DNA from 2 places in the Streptomyces sp. 147326 genome. Region 2 is predicted to be linked to the other one. Evidence: predicted binding sites of a transcription regulator. Region 2 holds the regulator's gene; the other holds the start of a gene.
What was found. Region 2 encodes HrcA, which represses chaperone genes, less so after heat shock. Its sites were predicted from a motif close to TTNGCACTCNGNNNNNCNGAGTGCNAA; they were not measured.

Region 1 (7,301 bases), 980 kb from region 2:
TCGATTGCGTACGAGAGGGGGCCGCGGTTGGCGGCGACGAGTACCTGAGAAGCCATGCGGCGAACCTAGCCCGGCCCGCACTCGCTCAAACTTTCCAGGCCGACGTCACGCCACGCGGCGCAGCGCGTACTCCTTGACGCCGAGCATCGGCGGCCGCTCCTCGGTGTCCACCGGGTACGTCCGCGGCACGAAACCTTCCGGCCCCCGCTCGAACTGCGTGAGCTCCGGCCGTACGTGGGAGTACCCCCAGCGGTAGCTGGGGGAGTGGCCGCGCGACAGCCGCAGCAGGGCGGTGCGGTAGATCGCCGCGGCCATCCGGCCGAGCGCCTGCCCGTCCTGGTGGCGGTGGACGCGTACGCCCACGTCCACCTGGGCGAGCGCGTCCAGTCCGACCGTGTGCAGTGCGTCGACCAGCAGGCCCAGCTCGACGCCGTACCCGACGGGGAACGGCAGCCGTTCCAGCAGGGAGCGGCGTACGGCGTACTCGCCGCCCAGCGGCTGGACGAAGCCGGCCAGCTGCGGCCAGTGCAGGTTGAGCAGGGGGCGGGCGACCAGCTCCGTGACCCGGCCGCCCTGGCCGGGGGCGTCGCCGAGCGGGCGGTCGTACATGGCCTTGACGAACTGCACGTCCGGTTCGGTCAGCAGAGGTCCCACGATCCCCGAGACGAAGGCGGAGGAGAAGTCCCGCAGGTCGGCGTCGACGAAGCAGACGATGTCCCCGCTGGTGGCCAGCAGCGAGCGCCACAGCACCTCGCCCTTGCCGGGCAGCGCCGGGATCCTCGGCAGGATCTCGTCGCGGTGCACCACCCGGGCTCCGGCCTTCGCCGCGACCTCCGCCGTACGGTCGGTCGAGCCCGAGTCGATCACGATCAGCTCATCCACCAGGGGGAACGGCAGTCCCTCGATCAGCTCGCGCCGGATGACCTCGACGATCGCGCCGACCGTCGCCTCCTCGTCCAGTGCGGGCAGCACCACGCTGACCGTGGTCCCGGCCGCCCGTTTCCGGTCGAGCAGCTGGTCGAGCGGTCGGTCGGCGGCTGACCAGGAGCGGTCTGCCAGCCAGCGCTCCACCTCTTCCAGCACCCTCAGTACTCCCTGCTTGTCGGCGTTATCGGCCGATATGAGATCCATCTCGCGGTTCGGACGGCTGTCTCAACCGCCCGGCCCTTCGGTTACAGTCTTGAACAACGCGAAGGACCACCGCATGCCGGGGGTCCCCGCGTACAAACGCACCGGCGCGCCACAGAGCGCGTGTGCCGGTGCCATACCGCTCATCCAGAGGGGCAGAGGGACACGGCCCGTTGAAGCCCCGGCAACCCTCCAGTCGGTTCTCGCGATCGCTCGTCAGCGACGTCAGCGAGGTCCCCGGCTAGGGAAGGTGCCAATTCCGTCTCATGGCGAAGTGCGCCATGGGGAAGATGAGGAGAAAGGGCCTCGCCATCATGGCTGCACAGACTGTCGCCACCTCTGTCGATCTCGGACCTGCCAACGGTCTTTCCTGTCGCGAGTGCGGTACCCGCTTCGAACTCGGCCCCATCTTCGCGTGCGCCGAGTGTTTCGGACCGCTGGAAGTCGCCTACGACCTCCCGGCCGGTACTGGTTCATCCGAAGACGTCGAGGCCCTGCGCGCCGCGATCGAGGCCGGCCCCAACAACATCTGGCGTTACGCGCCGCTGCTGCCCGTCCCCGCGGACGTGGCCTCCAAGCCGAGCCTGAACCCGGGCTTCACCAAGCTCGTGGACGCCGCCAACCTGGCCAAGGAGCTCGGCGTCACCGGCAAGCTCTACGTCAAGGACGACTCCGGCAACCCGACGCACTCCTTCAAGGACCGCGTCGTGGCCATCGCCGTCGAGGCCGCCCGCGCCTTCGGCTTCACCACCCTCTCCTGCTCCTCCACCGGCAACCTGGCCGGCGCCGTCGGCGCCGCGGCCGCCCGGGCCGGCTTCCGCTCCTGCGTGTTCATCCCGCACGACCTGGAGCAGGGCAAGGTCGTCATGGCCGGTGTGTACGGCGGCGACCTGGTCGGCATCGAGGGCAACTACGACGACGTCAACCGCTTCTGCTCCGAGCTCATCGGCGATCCGCTCGGCGAGGGCTGGGGCTTCGTCAACGTCAACCTGCGCCCGTACTACGGAGAGGGCTCCAAGACCCTCGCGTACGAGATCTGCGAGCAGCTCGGCTGGCAGCTGCCCGACCAGCTCGTGATCCCGATCGCGTCCGGATCGCAGCTGACGAAGATCGACAAGGGTCTGCAGGAGCTGATCAAGCTCGGCCTCGTCGAGGACAAGCCGTACAAGATCTTCGGTGCCCAGGCCGAGGGCTGCTCCCCGGTGTCGACCGCCTTCAAGGCCGGTCACGACGTGGTCCGCCCGCAGAAGCCGAACACCATCGCCAAGTCCCTCGCGATCGGCAACCCGGCGGACGGCCCGTACGTCCTGGACATCGCCCGCCGCACCGGCGGCTACGTCGAGGACGTGAACGACGAGCAGGTCGTCGAGGCCATCAAGATCCTCGCGCAGACCGAGGGCATCTTCGCCGAGACCGCGGGCGGCGTGACGGTCGGCGTGACGAAGAAGCTCATCGAGAACGGGCAGCTCGACCCGACGCTGACCACCGTCGTCCTCAACACCGGCGACGGCCTCAAGACCCTGGAGGCGGTGGCCGCGGAGAGCGGGCAGACCGCCACCATCCGCCCGAGCCTGGACGCGTTCCGCGCCGCCGGCCTGGCCTGACCCTCTTCCCCTGCTCTACCGGAAAGGCAGTAGCGCCATGAGCGTCAACGTCCGCATCCCCACCATCCTGCGCACCTACACCGGCGGTCAGGCCGAGGTGCCCGCCGAGGGCGCGACCCTCGCCGAGGTCATCCAGTCCCTGGAGGCGAGCCACCCGGGCATCGCCGCGCGCGTCCTGGACGACCAGGGCAAGCTGCGCCGTTTCGTGAACGTCTACGTCAACGACGACGACGTGCGCTTCGAGGGCGGGCTGGAGGCGAAGACGCCGGACGGCGCCGGCGTCTCGATCATCCCGGCCGTCGCGGGCGGCTGCTGATCCTCTCGGCCCCTTTGCCACCTGATAGGTGACACGCGCAAACCGAAATTGCCCCCTCCGCTAAAAGCGGAGGGGGCAATTCTGCTTGATTGGGCGCGGTAGAGTTGGGGAAGTCCCCTCCGCCGGACTTGCCCGCTGCATATGAACGGGTCGCGTGAGGGTCGACATCGGGTCAACATGCAAGTGCGGTATGGGGCTTTGGCGAGATATGCCGGGCCCGAGTTGCCCTGGAGTATGGCAAATTTTCACTCTATTTCAATGTTTTCCTGTGTCCAGAATTCTCGTCGGATTGACCTGTTGCAGACAGCACTCGCGCAGATACATTCAGCCTCGGTCGACGCGTTCCGACGCAAGTTCTGACCCGGGAACGCGAAGTGCGTTCCCGCGCAAGGGCCAGTAATAGGGGAGTTAGGCATGGCTCAGGGCACCGTCAAGTGGTTCAACGCGGAGAAGGGCTACGGCTTCATCGCGGTCGACGGTGGTGCGGATGTGTTCGTCCACTACAGCGCCATCCAGATGGACGGGTACCGCACCCTTGAAGAGGGTCAGCGGGTCGAGTTCGAGATCTCGCAGGGCCAGAAGGGTCCGCAGGCGGACATGGTCAAGCTCGCGCTCGGCTAGTCCTGGAGCGATCGACCACCGACGCACAGTGTTCAACGAAGACCTGCAAGACCATACGAGGGGCCCACATCCTGGACACGGGATGCGGGCCCCTCGTACGTGTGCCCGCCCTGTGCCCGCCCTGCGCCAGGTATCGGCGGGGCGATACCCCAAGCCGCTTGCACTCGGAGGGGTCGAGTGCTAATCATTGGCGTTAGCACTCTCCTGGTGAGAGTGCTACCAAACGAGGACCGGGTCGGTGAGGCCCGCAGGGTCCGGCGGGAAGGAACCGCCGGGCACTCAGGCCGTCCGTCGCGGGCGCGGGCGCGGTCCGGGAGCAATCCACCGCTGTCCGGGAGGACCACTTCAGATGGCCAAGATCATTGCGTTCAACGAGGAGGCCCGGCGCGGTCTCGAGCGAGGCATGAACCAGCTCGCCGACGCCGTCAAGGTCACCCTTGGCCCCAAGGGTCGCAACGTCGTCCTTGAGAAGAAGTGGGGCGCCCCCACGATCACCAACGATGGTGTCTCCATCGCCAAGGAGATCGAGCTCGAGGACCCGTACGAGAAGATCGGCGCCGAGCTGGTCAAGGAAGTCGCCAAGAAGACGGACGACGTCGCGGGCGACGGTACGACCACCGCCACCGTGCTGGCCCAGGCGCTCGTCCGCGAGGGCCTGCGCAACGTAGCCGCCGGCGCCAACCCGATGGCCCTCAAGCGTGGTATCGAGAAGGCCGTCGAGGCCGTCTCCGCCGCCCTGCTCGCCCAGGCCAAGGATGTCGAGACCAAGGAGCAGATCGCTTCGACGGCCTCCATCTCCGCCGCCGACACCCAGATCGGCGAGCTCATCGCCGAGGCCATGGACAAGGTCGGCAAGGAAGGCGTCATCACCGTCGAGGAGTCGCAGACCTTCGGTCTGGAGCTCGAGCTCACCGAGGGCATGCGCTTCGACAAGGGCTACATCTCGGCGTACTTCGCCACCGACATGGAGCGCATGGAGTCGTCCCTCGACGACCCGTACATCCTGATCGTCAACTCCAAGATCGGCTCGGTCAAGGACCTGCTGCCGCTCCTGGAGAAGGTCATGCAGTCCGGCAAGCCGCTGCTGATCATCGCCGAGGACGTCGAGGGCGAGGCCCTGTCGACCCTGGTCGTCAACAAGATCCGCGGCACCTTCAAGTCCGTCGCCGTCAAGGCCCCGGGCTTCGGCGACCGCCGCAAGGCCATGCTCGGTGACATCGCCATCCTCACGGGCGGCACGGTCATCTCCGAGGAGGTCGGCCTCAAGCTGGAGAACGCCGGTCTCGACCTGCTCGGCCGCGCCCGCAAGGTCGTCATCACCAAGGACGAGACCACCATCGTCGACGGTGCCGGTGACAGCGACCAGGTCGCCGGTCGCGTGAACCAGATCCGCGCCGAGATCGAGAACTCCGACTCGGACTACGACCGCGAGAAGCTCCAGGAGCGCCTCGCGAAGCTGGCCGGCGGCGTGGCCGTCATCAAGGCCGGTGCCGCGACCGAGGTCGAGCTCAAGGAGCGCAAGCACCGCATCGAGGACGCCGTTCGCAACGCGAAGGCGGCCGTCGAGGAGGGCATCGTCGCCGGCGGCGGCGTGGCCCTGCTGCAGGCTTCCGCGGTCTTCGAGAAGCTGGAGCTCGAGGGTGACGAGGCGACCGGTGCCAACGCCGTGAAGCTCGCCCTGGAGGCCCCGCTGAAGCAGATCGCCGTCAACGGTGGTCTCGAGGGTGGCGTCGTCGTCGAGAAGGTGCGCAACCTTCCGATCGGTCACGGCCTGAACGCCGCGACCGGTGAGTACGTCGACATGATCGCCGAGGGCATCATCGACCCGGCGAAGGTCACGCGCTCTGCCCTGCAGAACGCCGCGTCCATCGCCGCGCTGTTCCTCACCACCGAGGCCGTCATCGCCGACAAGCCCGAGAAGGCCGGCGCCGGCGCCCCGGGCGGCATGCCGGGCGGCGACATGGACTTCTGATCGACCCCTGGCTCCGGCCACTGGTTGATCGGCTGTTCTCGAACGAGGGCGGCACCCCCCACGGGGGGTGCCGCCCTCGGGCGTTTCCGGCCGGCCGTCGCCGGTCGGCGGGTAAAACCGCTGGTCGGGGTGGGTCCGGCCGTGTGACCGTACGGCCATGGGCAACTCCGTCGCGTACCCCGTCTACCGCACCACCGATCCCGCCGAGGCGTACGCCAGGGCGCGGCTGCTGTGCGGGTTGCTGGCCCGCCGGTACGAGGAGGTGCGGGTGGGGCCGGAGCTGAGCACGGTCGAGGACGTGCGGCGGATGGCGGCGCTGCTGCCGGACGCGCACTACGACTACACGGAGATGCGCACGCACCCGCAGACCGACGAGCCCCTCTACTTCGAGGTGGACGTGCGGACGGCCACCGACGCGGAGCTGGCCGCGGAGGTCCCGCTCGACTTCACCTATACGGAACTGCCGGCCGCCGTGGCCGAGGAGGAGTTCGTCCGCGCCGTGGGTGCGGGCCCGGCGTCCATCGGCTGGGAGGGCTGCTGGCCCGACGAGCCCGAGCTGGGCTCGTACGCCTCGCCCAAGTACGACGGCGTGCAGCTGGTCCTCAACAGTGACGAGTGCGAGTGGTCCCGGAAGGTCAGCGGGGTCCACACCGTCTACGTCCACGTCACCAAGTTCGGAGACCTGGGCCGCGCCGAGCGGCTCGCCGCCGCGATCGGCGGCAGCGTGCTGGGCGGGCCGGAGCAGGGCTGCTGAGCGGGCGATGGGAAGTTCGATGGCCTACCCCGTGTTCCGGACCGACGACCTCGCCGAGGCCTACCGGCTGGCCCGCCTGCTGTGCGCGCGGATGAAGCCGCTCGACGCGCAGATGTGGCTGTGCGCGCAGGCGCACACCGTCGAGGAGGCCCGGGGGCTGGCGGCGCTCCTTCCGACGGGCCTGTTCGAGCCGTCGCACGACTGGGCCCGGGACGTCTGGTTCGCGGGCGCCGAACTGCCCGGCGACGACCGGGAGCTGGCGGCCGAACTGCCGCTGACCGTTGACGCGTACGCGGCTCCGGGCCCCGTCGAACAGGGCTTCCTGCGCGCGCTGGGCCGCGGAGCGGCCACGATGCTCTGGTACGGAGACTGGCCGTCCGTCCCCGGGATCCCGTCCGCGTCGCAGCACACGACGAACCAGCGGGTGGAACTCGACGTCAACGAGGAACATCCCGACGGCCGGCACACGGTCTACGTGCACTTCCGGTCCGCCGACGAGGCGGGCGCGGCCCATCTGGCGGCCGCGGTCGGCGGGTCGGTGCTGGGCCCCGTGCAGCTGGGCCGCTGACGCGGCCCGGGTCGGCATAGGCTGGGCGCATGGCTGATCTCTTCGTCAAGATCTGCGGGCTCAAGACCGCGCACGATGTCGACGTGGCCGTGGCCGCCGGGGCCGATGCCGTCGGGTTCGTCTTCGCGCCCGGCAGCCCGCGTACGGTCGATGCCGCCACCGCGCGGGAGCTCGCCGCGCGGGTGCCGGACGGCGTGCTCACCGTCGGGGTGTTCCGGGGGCAGTCGGTGGCGGAGGTGCGCCGGTTCGCCCAGGAGAGCGGCGTACGGGGGGTGCAGCTGCACGGCGAGGAGGGGCCCGGGGACTTCGCGGCGCTGCACGCCGAGGGCCGGACCCTG
Region 2 (7,301 bases):
GCCGAGGCAGCGCCCGAGTCGGGCCGTTTGGTGCCCGCCCCAGCTCTGGCGATGGTGGTCGAGGTCGTCTCCAAGACCAGCAAGCTGCGCGACTACGTGACGAAGCGCTCCACCTGCGCGGCGGGCGGCATCCCCACCTATTTTTGATCATCGACCCTTCCAGGCCAAGTGCGTGGTGCTGACCGAACCCTTCGGCGCCGGAGAAGAAGCCGACTACCGGACCGAGCGGACCAGCAAGTTCGGTGAACCGGTCCCGCTCGACGTCCTCGGTGTCACGCTCGACACCGCGGACTTCGGCACCCTGCCGTAGCTCAGACCGGTGCCGTGACGAAGTCGATCAGTTCCTCGACGCGGCCCAGCAGGGTGGGCTCCAGGTCCTTGTAGGACGTCACCCGGGACAGGATGTGCTGCCAGGCGGCGCCCGTGTTCTCCGGCCAGCCCAGGGCCCGGCAGATGCCCGTCTTCCAGTCCTGGCCGCGCGGGACCACCGGCCACGCGGGGATGCCCAGCGCGGAGGGCTTCACGGCCTGCCAGACGTCCACGTACGGGTGGCCCACGACCAGGACGTCCGGCGAGGTCACCGACGCCGCGATACGGGACTCCTTCGAGCCCGGCACCAGATGGTCCACCAGGATCCCCAGCCGGGCGTCCGGGGCCGGGGCGAAGTCCGCGACGACGGCCGGCAGGTCGTCGATGCCCTCCAGGTACTCCACCACCACGCCCTCGATCCGCAGGTCGTCACCCCAGACCCGCTCCACCAGCTCCGCGTCGTGCCGGCCCTCGACGTAGATGCGGCCCGCCCGGGCCACCCGGGCCCGGGCGCCCGGAACGGCGATCGAGCCCGAGGCCGTACGGGCCGGCGCGGACGGGCCCCGGGGCGGGCGGACCAGGGTGACCACCGCGCCCTCCAGCAGGAACGCCCGGGGCTCCATCGGGAACACCCGGCGCCTGCCGAAGCGGTCCTCCAGGGTCACCGTGCCCGCCTCGCAGGCCACCACCGCGCCGCAGAAGTCCGTACCCGCCACCTCGACCACCAGATCGGGCTCGGCCGCCACCTCCGGCACTGCCTTGGGGCGCTTCCACTGCGGGGTCAGGTCGGGGGAGTACTCGCGCATCCGGCCGACAGTAGGAGAGCCGCCCGCGTCATGTCTCCGACACGCCGAAACGGGCTGCCAGTGTGGCGCGTTGCGCACGGACGAAGCCCGCCGTGACCACCGCTCCGTGACCCGGCACGTACAGTGCGTCGTCCCCGCCCAGCGACAGCAGCCGGTCCAGGGCGGCGGGCCACTGCCCGGGAGTGGCGTCCGGGCCCGCCAAGGGCTCGCCCGACTCCTCGACCAGGTCCCCGCAGAAGACCACCTCGCGCTCGCCCGGCACGAAGACGGCCAGGTCGTGCCCGGTGTGGCCGGGCCCCACATTGGCCAGCAGCACCTGCAACCCGCCCAGGTCCAGCGTCCACTCCCCGGACACCAAGTGCTTCGGCACCACCAGCAGGTCCACCGCCTCGGCCGCCTCCGCCTCCGCCAGGCCGTGGCGCACCGCGTCCCCGCGCAGCTCCTCACGGCCCGTCGAGAGCAGCGCGTCCAGCCCGACCGCACCGAAGACCTCGGCCCCGGAGAAGGCCGCCCCGCCCAGGACGTGATCGAAATGGCCGTGCGTGAATGCGATATGGGTCACGCGCCGGCCCGTCAGCCGCTCCGCCTCGGCCCGCACCTGAGCGCCCTCCCGGACACACGAACCGGGGTCGATCAGGAGCACCGACTCGTCCCCCACCACCAGTCCCACGGTGCAGTCCCACACCGGCAGCCGTCGCCGGCCGGCCCGTCCGGTCAGCCGTTCCCAGTCTTCCTCTTCCCAACGCACGTCCATGCGGCGACGCTACCCTGGCGGGCCTCCCTTGCCAGGGGCTTACCGCCCGGCCGTACACTGAGCGGGGGTCTCTGGCACTCGAACGGCCAGAGTGCCAACCGACACGGCAGAACACGGCAACGGACCACAGCTGGAGGTGTGCGCGCGATGCTCAGCGAACGCAGACTCGAAGTGCTGCGCGCCATCGTCCAGGACTACGTCGGGACGGAGGAGCCGGTCGGCTCCAAGGCGCTCACCGAGCGGCACCGGCTCGGCGTCTCGCCCGCGACCGTGCGCAACGACATGGCCGTGCTGGAGGACGAGGGCTACATCGCCCAGCCCCACACCAGCGCCGGCCGGATCCCCACCGACAAGGGCTACCGCCTCTTCGTCGACAAGCTGGCGGGGGTCAAACCGCTGTCGACGCCCGAGCGCCGGGCCATCCAGAACTTCCTCGACGGCGCCGTCGACCTCGACGACGTCGTCGGCCGCACGGTGCGACTGCTCGCGCAGCTCACCCGGCAGGTCGCGGTCGTCCAGTACCCGAGCCTGACCCGCTCGACCGTCCGGCACGTGGAGCTGCTCTCGCTCGCTCCCGCGCGCCTGATGCTCGTACTGATCACGGACACCGGACGGGTCGAGCAGCGGCTCATCGACTGCCCGAGCCCCTTCAGCGAGGCCTCGCTCGCCGACCTGCGGGCCCGGCTCAACAGCCGGGTCGTCGGACGGCGCTTCACCGATGTGCCCCCGCTCGTCCAGGACCTGCCCGAATCCTTCGACGCCGAGGACCGGGGCACCGTCTCCACCGTGCTCTCCACCCTCCTCGAAACCCTGGTCGAGGAAGCCGAAGAGCGGCTGATGATCGGCGGCACCGCCAATCTCACCCGCTTCGGACACGATTTTCCCCTGACGATCAGGCCGGTGCTCGAGGCGCTGGAGGAGCAGGTCGTGCTCCTCAAGCTGCTCGGCGAGGCCAACGAGTCGGGAATGGCCGTACGGATCGGGCATGAGAATGCCTACGAGGGACTGAACTCCACGTCCGTCGTCTCCGTCGGTTACGGTTCGGGCGGCGAAACAGTCGCCAAACTCGGCGTGGTCGGACCGACCCGCATGGACTACCCCGGAACGATGGGAGCGGTACGCGCAGTGGCACGTTACGTCGGACAGATCCTGGCGGAGTCGTAAGTGGCCACGGACTACTACGCCGTTCTCGGCGTGCGCCGCGACGCATCGCAGGACGAGATCAAGAAGGCATTCCGTCGGCTCGCGCGCGAGCTGCACCCGGATGTGAACCCCGATCCCAAGACGCAAGAGCGTTTCAAGGAGATCAACGCCGCCTACGAGGTCCTCTCGGACCCGCAGAAGAAGCAGGTCTACGACCTCGGCGGCGACCCGCTGTCCTCCTCGGGCGGCGGCGGCGCGGGCGGCTTCGGGGCGGGTGGCTTCGGCAACTTCTCCGACATCATGGACGCCTTCTTCGGCCAGAGTCAGCAGCGCGGCCCGCGCTCGCGGACCCGGCGCGGCCAGGACGCAATGATCCGCCTGGACCTGGAGCTGGACGAGGCGGCCTTCGGGACGACCAAGGACATCCAGGTCGACACGGCCGTCGTCTGCACCACCTGCTCCGGCGAGGGCGCCGCTCCCGGCACCTCCGCGCAGACGTGTGACATGTGCCGTGGCCGCGGTGAGGTCTCACAGGTCACCCGGTCCTTCCTCGGTCAGGTCATGACCTCGCGGCCCTGCCCGCAGTGCCAGGGCTTCGGCACCGTGGTCCCGACCCCGTGCCCCGAGTGCGCGGGCGACGGACGGGTCCGCTCCCGCCGCAGCCTCACGGTCAAGATCCCGGCCGGCGTCGAGAACGGCACCCGGATCCAGCTCGCGGGCGAGGGCGAGGTCGGCCCCGGCGGCGGCCCCGCCGGCGACCTGTACGTGGAGATCCACGAGCTGGCGCACCCGACCTTCCAGCGGCGCGGGGACGACCTGCACTGCACGGTGACGATCCCGATGACGGCGGCCGCACTGGGCACCAAGTGCCCGCTGGAGACGCTGGACGGCCTGGAGGAGATCGACATCCGGCCCGGCACCGGCTCCGGACAGGCGATCCCGCTCCACGGGCGCGGCGTCACCCACCTGCGCGGCGGCGGGCGCGGCGACCTGATCGTCCACGTCGAGGTCACCACCCCGGGCAAGCTGGACGCCCAGCAGGAGGACCTGCTGCGCCAGCTGGCGAAGCTGCGCGGCGAGGAGCGGCCGATGGGCCAGTTCGCGCCAGGTCAGCAGGGGCTGTTCAGCCGCCTGAAGGACGCGTTCAACGGTCGCTGAGCGACCGGCGGACACCGCCGAGAGCCCGGCCAGGGGATTCCCTGCCGGGCTCTTCGCATGGGCCCCGCGGGGGCCCGTGACCGGGTCGGGAAGCGGACTATGCCAGGCGAATGCCATGATTCGGCCCCATGAGCGGGACATGGCACGATGCAGTCCATGTCCTCCGCGCCGAACGGTCTCTCCCCTTACCCGATCGTGCAGGCTCCCATGGCGGGCGGCGCCTCCTGTCCGCCGCTCGTCGCCGCCGTGTGCGAGGCGGGCGGGCTGGGCTTCCTGGCCGGTGGGTACAAGACCGCCGACGGGATGTACCAGGAGATCAAGCAGGTGCGGGCCCTGACCCGGCGCCGCTTCGGCGTCAACCTCCTCCTGCCGCAGACCGGTTTCGTGGATCCGGCCGCCGTGGAGGCGTACCGGGGGCAGCTGGCCGGTGAGGCGAGCTGGTACGCGATCTCGCTCGCCGAGGAGGACATCATCGGCACCAGCGACGATGGCTACGACGCCAAGCTCGCCATCCTCCTCGAAGACCCGGTGCCGGTCGTCTCGTTCACCTTCGGCTGTCCCTCCTCCGCGGCCCTCGCCGCCCTGCGCAAGGCCGGTACGTACACGGTCGTCACGGCGACCTCCGTCGAGGAGGCCCGTGCCGCCCAGCAGGCGGGGGCCGACGCCGTGTGCGTCCAGGGGGTCGAGGCGGGTGGTCACCAGGGCACCCACCGCGACGACCCCCAGGCCGACGGCACGGCTGCCGTGGGGCTGCTCGCGCTGGTGGCCCAGGTGCGGGAGGCCGTGGCCCTCCCGATCATCGCGGCGGGCGGCCTCATGCGCGGCTCGCAGATCGCGGCGCTGCTGGCGGCGGGAGCCGAGGCGGCGCAGCTCGGGACGGCCTTCCTGGCCTGTCCCGAGTCGGGCGCGGACCCCGTGCACAAGAAGGCGCTGACCGACCCGCTGTTCGTCCGGACCGAGCTGACCCGGGCGTTCTCCGGGCGGCCGGCGCGGGGGCTGGTCAACCGGTTCATGCGGGAGCACGGGCCGTACGCCCCGGCCGCCTACCCGCAGGTCCACCACCTGACCTCGGGGTTGCGCAGGGCGGCCGCCGCGGCCGGGGACGCGCAGGGCATGGCCCTGTGGGCGGGCCAGGGGCACCGGCTGGCGCGGGCGCTGCCGGCGGGGGAACTGGTGGAGGTGCTGGCGGCCGAACTGGCCGAGGCACAGAGCACGTTGAAGGCAATGCAGATGAGGAGTGCGTCATGACCGCCCCGGTGTTCGTGGTCGAAGAGGTCCCCGCGGGGCCGGAGTTCGTCCTGGACGGCCCGGAGGGCCGGCACGCGGTGTCCGTGAAACGGCTGAACCCCGGCGAGGCGGTGGTCCTGACCGACGGCCGGGGCGGCTGGGCGGAGGCGGTCGTGAAGGCCGCGGAGGGCAAGGACCGCCTCGTCGTGTCGGTGTCCTCGGCCGGGCTGGAACCGGAACCGGAGGTCCGCATCACCGTGGTGCAGGCCCTGCCCAAGGGGGACCGCGGTGAGCTGGCCGTCGAGACCATGACCGAGACCGGCGTGGACGCGATCGTGCCCTGGCAGGCCTCGCGCTGCATCACGCAGTGGCGCGGCGACCGGGGTGCCAAGTCCCTGGCCAAGTGGCGGGCCACCGCCCGGGAGGCGGGCAAGCAGTCCCGCCGGGTCCGCTTCCCGGAGGTGGCCGAGGCCATGTCCACCAAGCAGGTCGCGGCGCTGCTGGCCGAAGCCGACCTGGCGATGGTCCTGCACGAGGACCGCGACACCCCCTCCGAGGCCCTGGCCACGGCCGCGCTCCCCTCCTCGGGTTCCGTCGTCCTGGTGGTCGGCCCGGAGGGCGGGGTCTCCCCGGAGGAGCTGGCGGCCTTCGCCGCGGCGGGGGCCCGTCCCCACCGCCTGGGCCGCTCCGTCCTGCGCACCTCCACGGCCGGCACCGCGGCCACGGCGGTCCTGCTGGCCCGCACCGGCCGCTGGGCCTGACGCCGTCGACCGGCCCCTGTTGGTCGGGCACCGCCCCCGGGCGGCCCCGGGCTGGATACGATGCCCGGACCGATCAACGTCACGGGAGGCTCAGCAATGGCCGGGGAACCGCAGGCCGACTGCCTGTTCTGCAAGATCGTCGAGGGGCACATCCCCGCGACCGTGGTCCGCGAGACCGAGACCACGGTCGCCTTCCGGGACATCAACCCGCAGGCGCCCACGCACGTGCTCGTGATCCCCAAGGTGCACTACCCCGACGCGGCCTCCCTCGCCGCCGCCGAGCCGGCCGTCGCCGCCGACATACTGCGCGAGGCCGGCCAGATCGCCCTCGACGAGAAGATCGTCGACCACGGCTACCGCGTCGTCTTCAACACCGGCTCCGGCGCCGGCCAGACCGTCTTCCACGCGCACGCGCACGTCATCGGCGGCCGTGGCCTCCAGTGGCCCCCCGGATAGCACGTGTCCGTACGAGAGTTCGTGGTGCTGGGCACCGCCAGCCAGGTGCCCACCCGCCACCGCAACCACAACGGCTACCTGCTGCGCTGGGACGGCGAGGGCATCCTCTTCGATCCGGGCGAGGGCACGCAGCGGCAGATGCTGCGGGCCGGGGTCGCCGCGCACGACATCAACCGGATCTGTGTCACCCACTTCCACGGTGACCACAGCCTCGGGCTGGCCGGGGTGATCCAGCGGATCAACCTCGACCAGGTCCCGCACCCCGTCACCGCGCACTACCCGGCCTCCGGGCAGAAGTTCTTCGACCGGCTGCGGTACGCCACGGCCTACCGCGAGACCGTCCCGCTGCGCGAGGAACCGGTGACCGTGGACGGGCCGCTGGCGCAGGGGGCCACGTACGTCCTGGAGGCCCGGCTGCTCTCGCACCCGGTGGAGTCGTTCGGCTACCGGATCACCGAGCCCGACGGGCGCCGCATGGTGCCGGAGCTGCTCGCACGGCACGGCGTCAAGGGGCCGGACGTGGGCCGGATCCAGCGCGACGGGCGGCTCGGCGAGGTGACGCTGGACGAGGTCAGCGAGCCCCGGCGCGGGCAGCGGTTCGCCTTCGTCATGGACACCCGGCTCTGCGACGGGGTGTACGCGCTCGCCGAGGGCTGCGACATGCTCGTGATCGAGTCGACCTTCCTC

Region 1: the regulator HrcA is predicted to act here: its motif matches at 3,863-3,889, upstream of groL (chaperonin GroEL).

Annotation. Positions count from the first base shown of each region.
Region 1 covers NZ_CP134201.1:4,918,210-4,925,510, forward strand. The annotation lists gene RIU97_RS22540 (trehalose-6-phosphate synthase) at 1-56, opposite strand, end outside; gene RIU97_RS22545 (glucosyl-3-phosphoglycerate synthase) at 106-1,083, opposite strand; SAM riboswitch class I at 1,269-1,425, shown strand; gene thrC (threonine synthase) at 1,443-2,732, shown strand; gene RIU97_RS22555 (MoaD/ThiS family protein) at 2,770-3,048, shown strand; gene RIU97_RS22560 (cold-shock protein) at 3,463-3,669, shown strand; gene groL (chaperonin GroEL) at 4,019-5,641, shown strand; gene RIU97_RS22570 (hypothetical protein) at 5,799-6,395, shown strand; gene RIU97_RS22575 (hypothetical protein) at 6,415-6,963, shown strand; gene RIU97_RS22580 (phosphoribosylanthranilate isomerase) at 6,993-7,301, shown strand, end outside.
Region 2 covers NZ_CP134201.1:5,903,001-5,910,301, forward strand. The annotation lists gene RIU97_RS26975 (Uma2 family endonuclease) at 1-147, shown strand, start outside; gene RIU97_RS26980 (hypothetical protein) at 173-310, shown strand; gene RIU97_RS26985 (DUF3097 domain-containing protein) at 312-1,115, opposite strand; gene RIU97_RS26990 (MBL fold metallo-hydrolase) at 1,144-1,869, opposite strand; gene hrcA (heat-inducible transcriptional repressor HrcA) at 2,017-3,033, shown strand; gene dnaJ (molecular chaperone DnaJ) at 3,034-4,170, shown strand; gene RIU97_RS27005 (nitronate monooxygenase) at 4,327-5,418, shown strand; gene RIU97_RS27010 (16S rRNA (uracil(1498)-N(3))-methyltransferase) at 5,415-6,158, shown strand; gene RIU97_RS27015 (histidine triad nucleotide-binding protein) at 6,255-6,614, shown strand; gene RIU97_RS27020 (ribonuclease Z) at 6,618-7,301, shown strand, end outside.